3 regions of the Lysinibacillus sp. NPDC093712 genome follow, and region 1 is predicted to be linked to each of the others. Evidence: riboswitches for the same ligand, from Rfam matches in the RefSeq annotation. Region 1 holds a riboswitch; each other region holds the start of a gene.
The links. A riboswitch is a leader RNA that binds a small molecule or an ion and turns the genes downstream of it on or off. The one in region 1 is predicted to bind lysine.
Positions count from the first base shown of each region.

Region 2: it holds a riboswitch for lysine, as region 1 does, so the genes downstream of both, ACQKNX_RS06020 (transporter substrate-binding domain-containing protein) here and ACQKNX_RS11675 (aspartate kinase) in region 1, are expected to answer to the same signal.
Region 3: it holds a riboswitch for lysine, as region 1 does, so the genes downstream of both, ACQKNX_RS17755 (amino acid permease) here and ACQKNX_RS11675 (aspartate kinase) in region 1, are expected to answer to the same signal.

Region 1 is NZ_JBNNUU010000002.1:830,891-834,180, forward strand. Features, by position in the region: gene ACQKNX_RS11670 (YslB family protein) at 1-255, shown strand, start outside; gene ACQKNX_RS11675 (aspartate kinase) at 560-1,789, opposite strand; lysine riboswitch at 1,891-2,069, opposite strand; gene uvrC (excinuclease ABC subunit UvrC) at 2,208-3,290, opposite strand, start outside.
Region 2 is NZ_JBNNUU010000001.1:1,150,963-1,154,252, forward strand. Features, by position in the region: gene ACQKNX_RS06015 (amino acid ABC transporter permease) at 1-453, opposite strand, end outside; gene ACQKNX_RS06020 (transporter substrate-binding domain-containing protein) at 780-1,631, opposite strand; lysine riboswitch at 1,751-1,936, opposite strand; gene odhB (2-oxoglutarate dehydrogenase complex dihydrolipoyllysine-residue succinyltransferase) at 2,281-3,290, opposite strand, start outside.
Region 3 is NZ_JBNNUU010000004.1:490,032-493,321, forward strand. Features, by position in the region: gene ACQKNX_RS17755 (amino acid permease) at 1-1,385, opposite strand, end outside; lysine riboswitch at 1,469-1,644, opposite strand; gene ACQKNX_RS17760 (CynX/NimT family MFS transporter) at 1,823-3,028, shown strand.

The DNA.
Region 1 (3,290 bases):
TGCTGGGGTACTCTTGAATTGACAAAGGAGTCTAAAGATGGACGCATTTTCCATTTATCGAACGAACCTACACTTTTGCAAATTCATAATCGTAGCTTCAGACTAGAAGCAGGGTTTATTGCTGAACAAATCCAGCAAGTAAAAGGTTACTTAACAGAATGTTATGATGAAAAGCGTGAAAAGCAACAGCTCGTCATGTTTACAGTTAAATGGGATGTTAAAGAACGTATTATGAACACAATACCAAATAAATAAACTAGTAAAGGATTGCGATTTTGTTAGAAAAGCAATCCTTTCTGAGTATCGGCAAAAGGCAACATGAAGTAACTCTTGATGCCTTTTGTCATTTTTTTATCCTTTTATAGTAATCAATTGGAATATTCATGCCACCTTGTACCTTTGATTGAAGCGGAGGACGGCGACTCCTGCTCAGAACGCACAGAACATAAGACGTAACAAACCGCGCGTTAGCGAGGGTTATGGCTTACGTATGTGCCCGCGGAAAGCGTCCGCCCGAAGCGGAAATCAACCGCTGTATCCATCTATACTTTATAGAAAGCTACTGTGCATGAATCTTCTCCGCTAAATTAAACTCATCATGTAATGCGTTTGCAGCGCGAATCATTTCGTCCTGTGGCACAACAACAGAAACTTTAATTTCAGAAGTACTGACCATTTTTACTGCAATATCCTCGCGTCGTAAACGATCAAACATTCGTGCAGCAACGCCAGGATTTGATGCCATGCCTGATCCTATAATTGAAACTTTCGCTAAGCCAATTTGAAAATCTGCAAAGCTAAAACCAAGTGACAATTTACTATCCTCTAGTACACGTAAAGCATCAGCAAACTCTTCTTTTAAAATTGTAAAAGATACTGATGGTCTCACACCTTCTATAATAGCTTGCACAATAATATCAACATTAATGCGATTTTCTGCAAGTATAGCAAACATATCTGCTAACGATGCAGTTGAGTATGTATCATAACCGATTGTTAGACGAATAATATCAGACTCATAAGCAACACCACGTACGATTAAATTTTTCTCCATTTCAACTTCCTCCTTCAATAAAGTACCTTCTGAATCTACTACGCTTGAACGAATAATGACTGGGATTTGAAACTTTTTTGCGAGCTCCACTGCACGTGGATGTAAAATATGTGAACCTAAATGTGATAGTTCAAGCATTTCATCATATGAAATCTCCTTTAACTTTCTTGCTTTTTCAATATGACGAGGATCTGCTGTATAAACTCCATCCACATTTGTATAAATATCAACACGTTCCGCTTCTAATGTGGCTGCAATGGCTACTGCTGTTGTTTCTGCGCCACCCTTACCTAGTGTTGTTATATTGTGCGCACTATTAATACCTTGCTCCCCCGCAACAACGACAATTTGTCCTTGTATCAAATGTTCTTTCATACGGCACACATCGATATGGTCGATACGTGCATTAAAATGTTTCGCATCTGTTTGCACACCAGCCTGCCAGCCAGTCAATGAAATTGCATCATAACCTTCCTCTTGTAATGCAATTGCAAATAGGGCACTTGCTAATTGTGAGGTCGTCGATAGTAGTACATCCATCTCACGTTTAGAAGCATCGTCTGATAAATCACGGACCATCTTCGCTAAGTCTTTTGCTGTGCGACCCATTGCTGCGGTTACTACTACTACTTCATAGCCGAGCTCTTTTTTGGCTATCGCTATTTTAGCGACCTCTCGAATCTGCTCAGTTGAAGCGATTGCAGGTCCGCCAAATTTCAATACAATACTAGCCATTATCATCATTCTCCTTTATCAATTCGTCACTTGAACAGCAAAAAGGCAGCCCTCACATAACGTGAAAGCTGCCTGCAACATGTACAATAAAAAGCTTGCGCATGTGTGATAGCTCTCCGAAACGTAAAGATTCGACAGTCTTACATCTATTAAATGCAAAACCAGCAAAGTATCGGAAACAACGATACTTCACTTCGGCAAGCTCCCCTTTCACACATCGTCACTGGATTTGTCCATCCTTCAATGTGCTACTATTGAATCTTGCACCTCTATCATCACTTAAAATAGTGAATTTATTAATTTTCCCTTTATGAAAATAGTTCCTTTTTATGCTTTGCTCACATAAACATTCATATAAGGTGTCATAGAACAAGATAGTGTTTTCACTTCATTGTTCTATGACAACCTTAGCATATGTCTAATCCTTTGACAATGTCTGTTGCTGAAAATAATTGTAAATACTGTTCGCTAAGTTCGCAGGTATTCCCGCTTCTTGAAGTGCAAGCTCACTTGCCTCACGAATCTTTTTAACAGAGCCGAAATGCTTCAATAATTGTTGCTTGCGCTTTGGACCAACACCTTCAATTCCATCGAGAACAGATTGAATAGCATTTTTCTCATGCTGTTGGCGTAAAAATGTAATAGCAAAACGGTGTACTTCGTCCTGAATACGCTGTAGTAAATAAAACCCGTCACTTGTCCGCTTTAATGCAATGACATCGGGCGGATCTCCAAATAAAAGCTGTGATGTATTATGCTTTTCATCTTTTGCTAAGCCAGCAATTGGGATAACAAGACCAAGCTCATCCTCTAACACTTCTCGCGCTACTTCCATCTGTCCTTTACCGCCATCTATTAGAACTAAATCAGGCAATGGCAAACCTTCTTTCAATACACGCGTGTAACGGCGACGTATCACTTCTTGCATTGCTCCGTAATCATCATGTTTAGCGGCTGTGCGTGTTTTGTATTTACGATATTCCTTCTTTGCAGGTTTACCATCAATAAACACAACCATTGCTGATACCGCATCAGCACCATGCATATGACTATTATCAAATGCTTCAATGCGAAGAGGTGCTGAAATCCCCATTGCTTCACCTAATGCCTCGCAAGCACCAATTGTTCGCTCTTCCTGTCGCTCAATTAGCTGGAATTTTGCCGCCACAGCAATTTCTGCATTTTTCATGGCCAAATCTACTAATTCTTTTTTTTGTCCTCGCTTCGGTGTTAGCACTTTAACCTCTAATAATTCCGTTAAAATTGTTGCATCAATCGACTGAGGAATAAAAATTTCCTTAGGCTTAATATGCTCAGGCTTTTCATAAAAGCGACCAACAAATGTTAAAAATTCTTCCTCAACATCCTGATAAATAGGGAAAATGGAAACATCGCGTTCAATCAACTTACCTTGACGAACGAAAAAGACTTGCACACACATCCAGCCCTTTTCAACTGCATAACCGAATACATCGCGATTCGTAGTATCACTGGACACAAT
Region 2 (3,290 bases), on a different contig from region 1:
TAAAACGACATTCATCATAATTTGCACATGTCCCATGCCAATCGCAGAAGCAGCCTCGTATTGCCCTTTATCGATTGAGACAATCCCACCGCGTACGATTTCCGCCATATATGCCCCAGTATTCAGTGAAACGACTAAAATACCAGCTGTAATAAAGTGCATATCGATGCCAAAAGCAATATCTAGCCCGTAAAATACTACCATTGCCTGTACAATCATTGGTGTACCACGGAAAAATTCAACATAGCATGTCAGTATAAAATTAATACATTTTAATAAATAATGTTTTATACTTTTTTTACGAACTGGAATGGTATGCATAATCCCAATAAAAAATCCGATGAATGCACCAATAATTGTACTGATTGTTGAAATGAGTAACGTATAATACGCTCCTCGTAAAAACATTTGCCAGTTGTTTTCTATAATAGAAATGATCCATTCTAAACTCATGATGTTCCTCCTAACAACGTGTTGTTGCTTTATATCAATTATGCCTTTTGTGAAATCATCTCTTCATTTGAATTAATTTGCTTTATTCAAAATATGTGACACACTTCTTAGACATGACTTTATTCAGAATGACTGCCTCTCTGAACAAATTAAATATGATAAAGGCTGTCCCAGTCGCTTTTAGCAAAATGTCACGACTTTCAATTAGTAAAAATCAACTTCTCTTTTCATAATTTGTAGGTGAATTTTCACTTGGAAAAAAACAGCATACTTGAAATTGCCGGTATGCTGTTTTTTCGTTAAGGACAACCCTATCTCTTTTTGTATTACTGAGCTGCAGGTTGTTGAAGAATAGCTTCTTCCATAATTTTTTGGCGATCATCTTCTGAAATACCTTTTAAGATTTCATTGATTTTATCTAGACTAGCATCACCTTTACGTAAACCAACTGCAATTGAAGTATTTGAAATATCTGTATCAAATCCTTCTTCAAAAGATACAAATGTGAATTTGTCATTAGCTGCTGCTGCCGAAATACCTTCTGGACGTTCAGCTACATAGCCATCAATTTTGCCAGCTTCTAGAGCTACACGCATTGCAGAGAAGTTTTCCATCGCTGTTTGCTTTTCTACACCTTTAATTTGATCGATAACATTATAGTTAGATGTATTTAGCTGAGATGTAACTTTTGCACCTGAGAAATCTTGAATTGATTTTGCCTTTTCATACTTGCTACCTTTTTTAATTACCATTACAAAATCAGAAGTATAGTAGTTTTCAGTGAAATCGATTGTTTGTTTACGTTCTTCTGTTGGAGACATTCCTGCTACAATCGCATCGATTTTTTTTGACTGAAGCGCAGGTACTAAACCATCCCATTCCATTTTTACAACTACTAATTTTTTACCTAAACCTTCAGCGATTTTTTTTGCCATTTGTACATCATAACCGCCTGCATACTCTGCATTATCGGCAATTTTTACTGCTCCGTTTGCATCATCTTGCTGAGTCCAGTTAAAAGGAGGATAACCTGCTTCCATCCCAATGCGGAATTCTCCACCAGTTTCTTCCTTTGAACCATCACCTGTTGTCTTTTCATCCTTGTCACCAGAGCCACAAGCCGCTAACACGATTGCTGTCATTGCTGTTAACATAAATAACAACCATTTTCTTTTCATCTAAAACTCCCCTTTTCTGTAAAAAAAATAAAGCAACTGTACAAAAAAAGACCTAAGTTTTGAACTTAGGTCTTACCTTTTATTGACAGTTGCCCAAATCCTCACTATAATTTCCATGTTTCCGAGATAGCACAACCTAGTAAACTGGAATTTAATTTACTAGGACAGTCCTGCACTTATTCACTGCAGACCCAGCATAAAAGTACGAGCTCCTTTTATACTTCGGCGATATTTCCTTCTCCATTACGTCTTCGCTTGCTTAAACTCAGCAATGGACTAATAAATACCGCGCCTCTACCTCACAAAAAACAAAAGTGAGGTTTGTTTATTTAATTAATATATAAATATTACTATAAAGCTAGCATAGTCGTCAAGATAATTTTATCATTTTTCTGACTAATTACAAAATTAACCTATAATCCTTCTAAAATCCATAAATAAAGTAGAATAACATTAACTATGTTTGCCATCATTTCACAAATTTTTATTATAAAAAAACAAGATTTATAAACCATAAGAATCGATTTTTCTGTCAAATAAAGGCCATTTAGACCATCAAGGAAATTCCATTATAGCGGAAATCAATCTAAAATGAAAAAACCCTGCTAAACAGTTAAGTTTGCAGGGTTTGAACACTTAATTTATCGGATTAAGAATTTAATAATAAATCTTCTGGATTTTCAAGTAACTCTTTAACAGTTTTAAGGAAGCCTACAGAATCTTTACCATCGATAATACGATGGTCGTAAGATAATGCTAAATACATCATAGGACGAATTTCTACTTCGCCATTTACTTCTACAGGGCGTTTTTTAATTGAGTGCATTCCTAAAATAGCAGCTTGTGTGCCGTTCATAATAGGTGTTGACATTAATGAACCGAATACACCGCCATTTGTAATTGTAAATGAACCACCTTGAAGATCAGCTAAACCTAGTTTTTTATCGCGTGCTTTTTTAGCTAAGTCTGCAATTGAATCTTCAATTTCAGCAAAGTTTTTACGGTCAGCATCGCGTACAACTGGTACTACTAAACCTTCTTCAGTTGATACAGCTACACCAATATCAAAGAAGTTATTTAAGTGAATTTCATCGCCAACGATTTGAGCATTCACATAAGGGTATTTTTTAAGCGACGCAACTACAGCTTTTGTGAAGAATGACATGAAACCAAGCTTAGAGCCAGTAGACTCAAAGAATTGATCTTTTTTACGAGAACGTAATGCCATAACATTTGTCATATCTACTTCATTGAATGTTGTAAGCATAGCAGTCGATTGCTTAACTTCTAATAAACGTTTAGCAATTGTTTGACGACGACGGCTCATTTTTTCAACTGTAACACGTGACTCATCAACAGCTACTACTGCTTTTGGAGCTGCTGGTGTTGCTTGAGGTGCTGCTACAGGTGCTGTACCGTGAGCTGCAACGTCTTGTACACGTACGCGACCTTGTGGATCAACTGGAGATACAGCTGCAAGATCAATACCTTTTTCACGAGCAAGTTTACGTGCTGCAGGAGATGCAATTACACGCTCGCCAGAAGTTTCTTCCACAACTGGTGCTGCTGGTGTTGGTGCAGCTACTGCTTGAGGAGCCGCTGGTGTTGGAGCTTCCGCAACTGGTGCTGCTGCTGCAGGTGCAGGTGCTGCCCCTTCGC
Region 3 (3,290 bases), on a different contig from region 1:
ACGATAAACAGCGGTATACCAATATATGAAACAAGGACGCCGTACCAGTCAATTGAATCGCCTGTGAAAGCTGTGTAGTTTTGACCAATTACAACAATCATACACACTGTAAATGCAAAGAGTGGCCCGAATGGATATAGCTTTGCTTTATAAGGTAGTAATTTGGGATCTATGCCTTGTGCTTCAAAAGCTCTACGGAAGCGGTAATGACTAAAGGCAATACCAAGCCATGCAATAAAGCCTGACATCCCAGATGCGTTTAAAAGCCACATATAGACAACGCCATCACCAAAGAATGATGCTAAAAATGCCAAGCAACCTACTGCTAATGTCAACAGTAATGCGTAAATTGGAATTCCGCGACGGCTTAGCTTAGCGAAAATCTTAGGTGCATGTCCATCTACTGCTAATTGCCATAACATACGTGATGATGCATATAATCCAGAATTACCTGCAGACAACATCGCCGTTAAAATAATGCCATTCATTAATGAAGCAGCAAAGGCAATTCCTAAGCGGTCAAACACTAATGTGAATGGTGAAACAGCAATATCTTCAGACAGTAAACGAGCATCTGTAAATGGAATTAACATCCCAATTGCTGCAATGGCTAAAATGTAAAATAAAATAATACGCCAAAAGACAGACTTAACAGCCTTCGGAATATTTTTACCAGGATCATCAGTTTCCCCAGCAGTTATCCCTAACAGCTCTGTTCCTTGGAACGAGAAGCCTGCTGCTAGAAATATTCCGAATGTAGCAAGGAAGCCACCGTGGAATGGTCCATCACTTATAAAGAAATTCGTAAAGCCTACAGGAGCTTGCCCACCTAAAATACCAAAAATCATCAATAGGCTGACGATAATGAAAACAATAACAGTCACAACTTTTATCATTGCGAACCAATATTCACTTTCACCATAGCTTTTTACAGATAGTAAATTAAATGTTAGTACAATCGCAATAAATATGACTGTCCATAGTGCCGAAGAGCTGTCTGGGAACCAGTACTTCATTATAAGAGAAACTGCTGCAATTTCAGCGGCAATTGTAATCGCCCAGTTATACCAGTAGTTCCAGCCAAGCGCAAAGCCAAGCGCTGGATCTACAAATTTTGTTGCATACGTACTAAATGAACCTGATGAAGGCATATAAGCAGCCATTTCACCTAAGCTTGTCATTAAGAAGTACACCATAATGCCGATTAATGCGTAAGCAAGAAGTGCACCACCTGGTCCAGCCTGCGCTATAGCACCACCACTTGCAAGAAATAGCCCAGTTCCGATCGTACCGCCTAACGAAATCATTGTTATATGGCGGCTTTTTAATTCTTTTTTCAACTCTGGTGCTTTATGACCGAGCTGATTAGTTTTTATCTCACTCACGTTAAAGCTTCCTTCCTTTTCTAAGAGGCAAAAAAATGCCATCACATGAACGTTGTGATGGCTAAGTAAATCCTCTGTTTCTTAAAAATGATAGCACAACACGTTGTCCAACGTGACAGTTCTGTTCCTTTCGGAGACAGCCCCAGCATGAGGTTTTCAAGTCCCCTCACACTTCGGCAATATTTCCTTTCGGCTAACATCTTCAATGCTTGTCATTTCCATTAGCTTACTTATAAATACCGCGACCTCTACCTCAATACAAACATGAGGCATATAATTATTAAATTTATGATGTGTCTTAGTTTAACATACGACCTAAGACATTTCAATAAAACGATTAATGTTCTGTATTTTATGAATATTCTACTATTTTTATTGATGTGATAAAGTGTTATAGTGGTTCGAATTATAATTGTTCTATCAGGGAGGTACTTATTTTGACAACTAACGAGGAATCTACTTTTCCTAGCAGAAAGATTAACTGGAAGGGCACAACGCTCTTATTAGTCATCGGTGTAATTTTTCTTGCTTCGACTTTACGTATGCCATTAACGGTTGTAGGACCAATTATTTCCTTCATTCGTGAGGATCTCGGTATATCTAACGTACTTGCAGGCTTTCTAACAACAATTCCATTGCTTGCATTCGCGCTAGTGTCACCTATTGCCCCATTAGTTGCAAGAAAACTGGGTCTTGAATTAACACTATTTATATCAACGATTTTATTAGCGCTAGGAATTGTACTGCGCTCACTTGGAACTACTGGATTACTCGTATTTGGTACAATGATAATAGGTGTAGCTATTTCATTTGGCAACGTCCTAATTCCAGGGCTACTTAAAATGAAATTCCCTTATCATGTTGGATTACTGATGGCATTTTTCACAATGTCCATGAATTTAACAGCTGGAATTGGTGCTGGTATTAGTTATCCCATAGCCAATGCATCTCTTGGCTGGCAAGGTGCACTTGCAATCGCTCTAGCCCTTGTCGTAGTGACGATTTTTATTTGGATTCCACAATTAAAATTTAATAAGCCTGAACCAACTGTAGCCGCTACGAAAGAACGTATACCATTGTGGAAATCACCAGTTACTTGGGCAGTCACTGGCGCGATGGGTTTTCAATCATTATTATTTTATACAACCGCTGCTTGGATTCCTGAAATCTATATTGCACAAGGTATAGCCGCAGATCGTGCAGGTTGGATGTTTTCCATCATGCAAATTTCACAAGTACCTATGGCTTTAGCTGTACCGATTATCGCTAGTAAAATGACATCACAGCGACCCCTCGTTTTAATGTTTACTGCCTTTTATTTCATCGGCTTTACTGGCCTTGTCATGGAATGGACTAGTCTTGCTGTATTGTGGATGATATTGCTAGGCTTAGCAGGTGGTGCTTCATTTTCACTTGCAATGATGTTCTTTACACTTCGTACACGTACGGCATTTGAGGCAGCAGATTTATCTGGCTTTGCGCAATCATTAGGCTATTTATTAGCCGCAGTAGGTCCTATTTTATTTGGTTACTTACATGATTTATTTGGCGGCTGGGATACAGCTGGATGGCTGTTTGTTGTCGTTGCGGCATTACTATTCTTCTGTTCGTTTAGAGCTTCTAGAAATGAATATATAAATTAAAAAAAGGTAGCTCATCATACTATGAGCTGCCGAGCTTGTCGACAAAAGGGATTAAGAATAGAAATCTTAATCCCTTTTGTTATTTTTATTGTGAAAAATGGGTTCTTACTTTCGTCTTGCCATACTTTTCGAGCATCCCCTCTCTATGAAGCTGTTTGAAGCTGTTTGAAGTTGATTGGAGTGGAGGGCGGGCGACTCCGGCTCAGAACGCACAGTACGTAAGACGCAACAGATCGCGCGTTAGCGAGGGTTGCGGCTTACG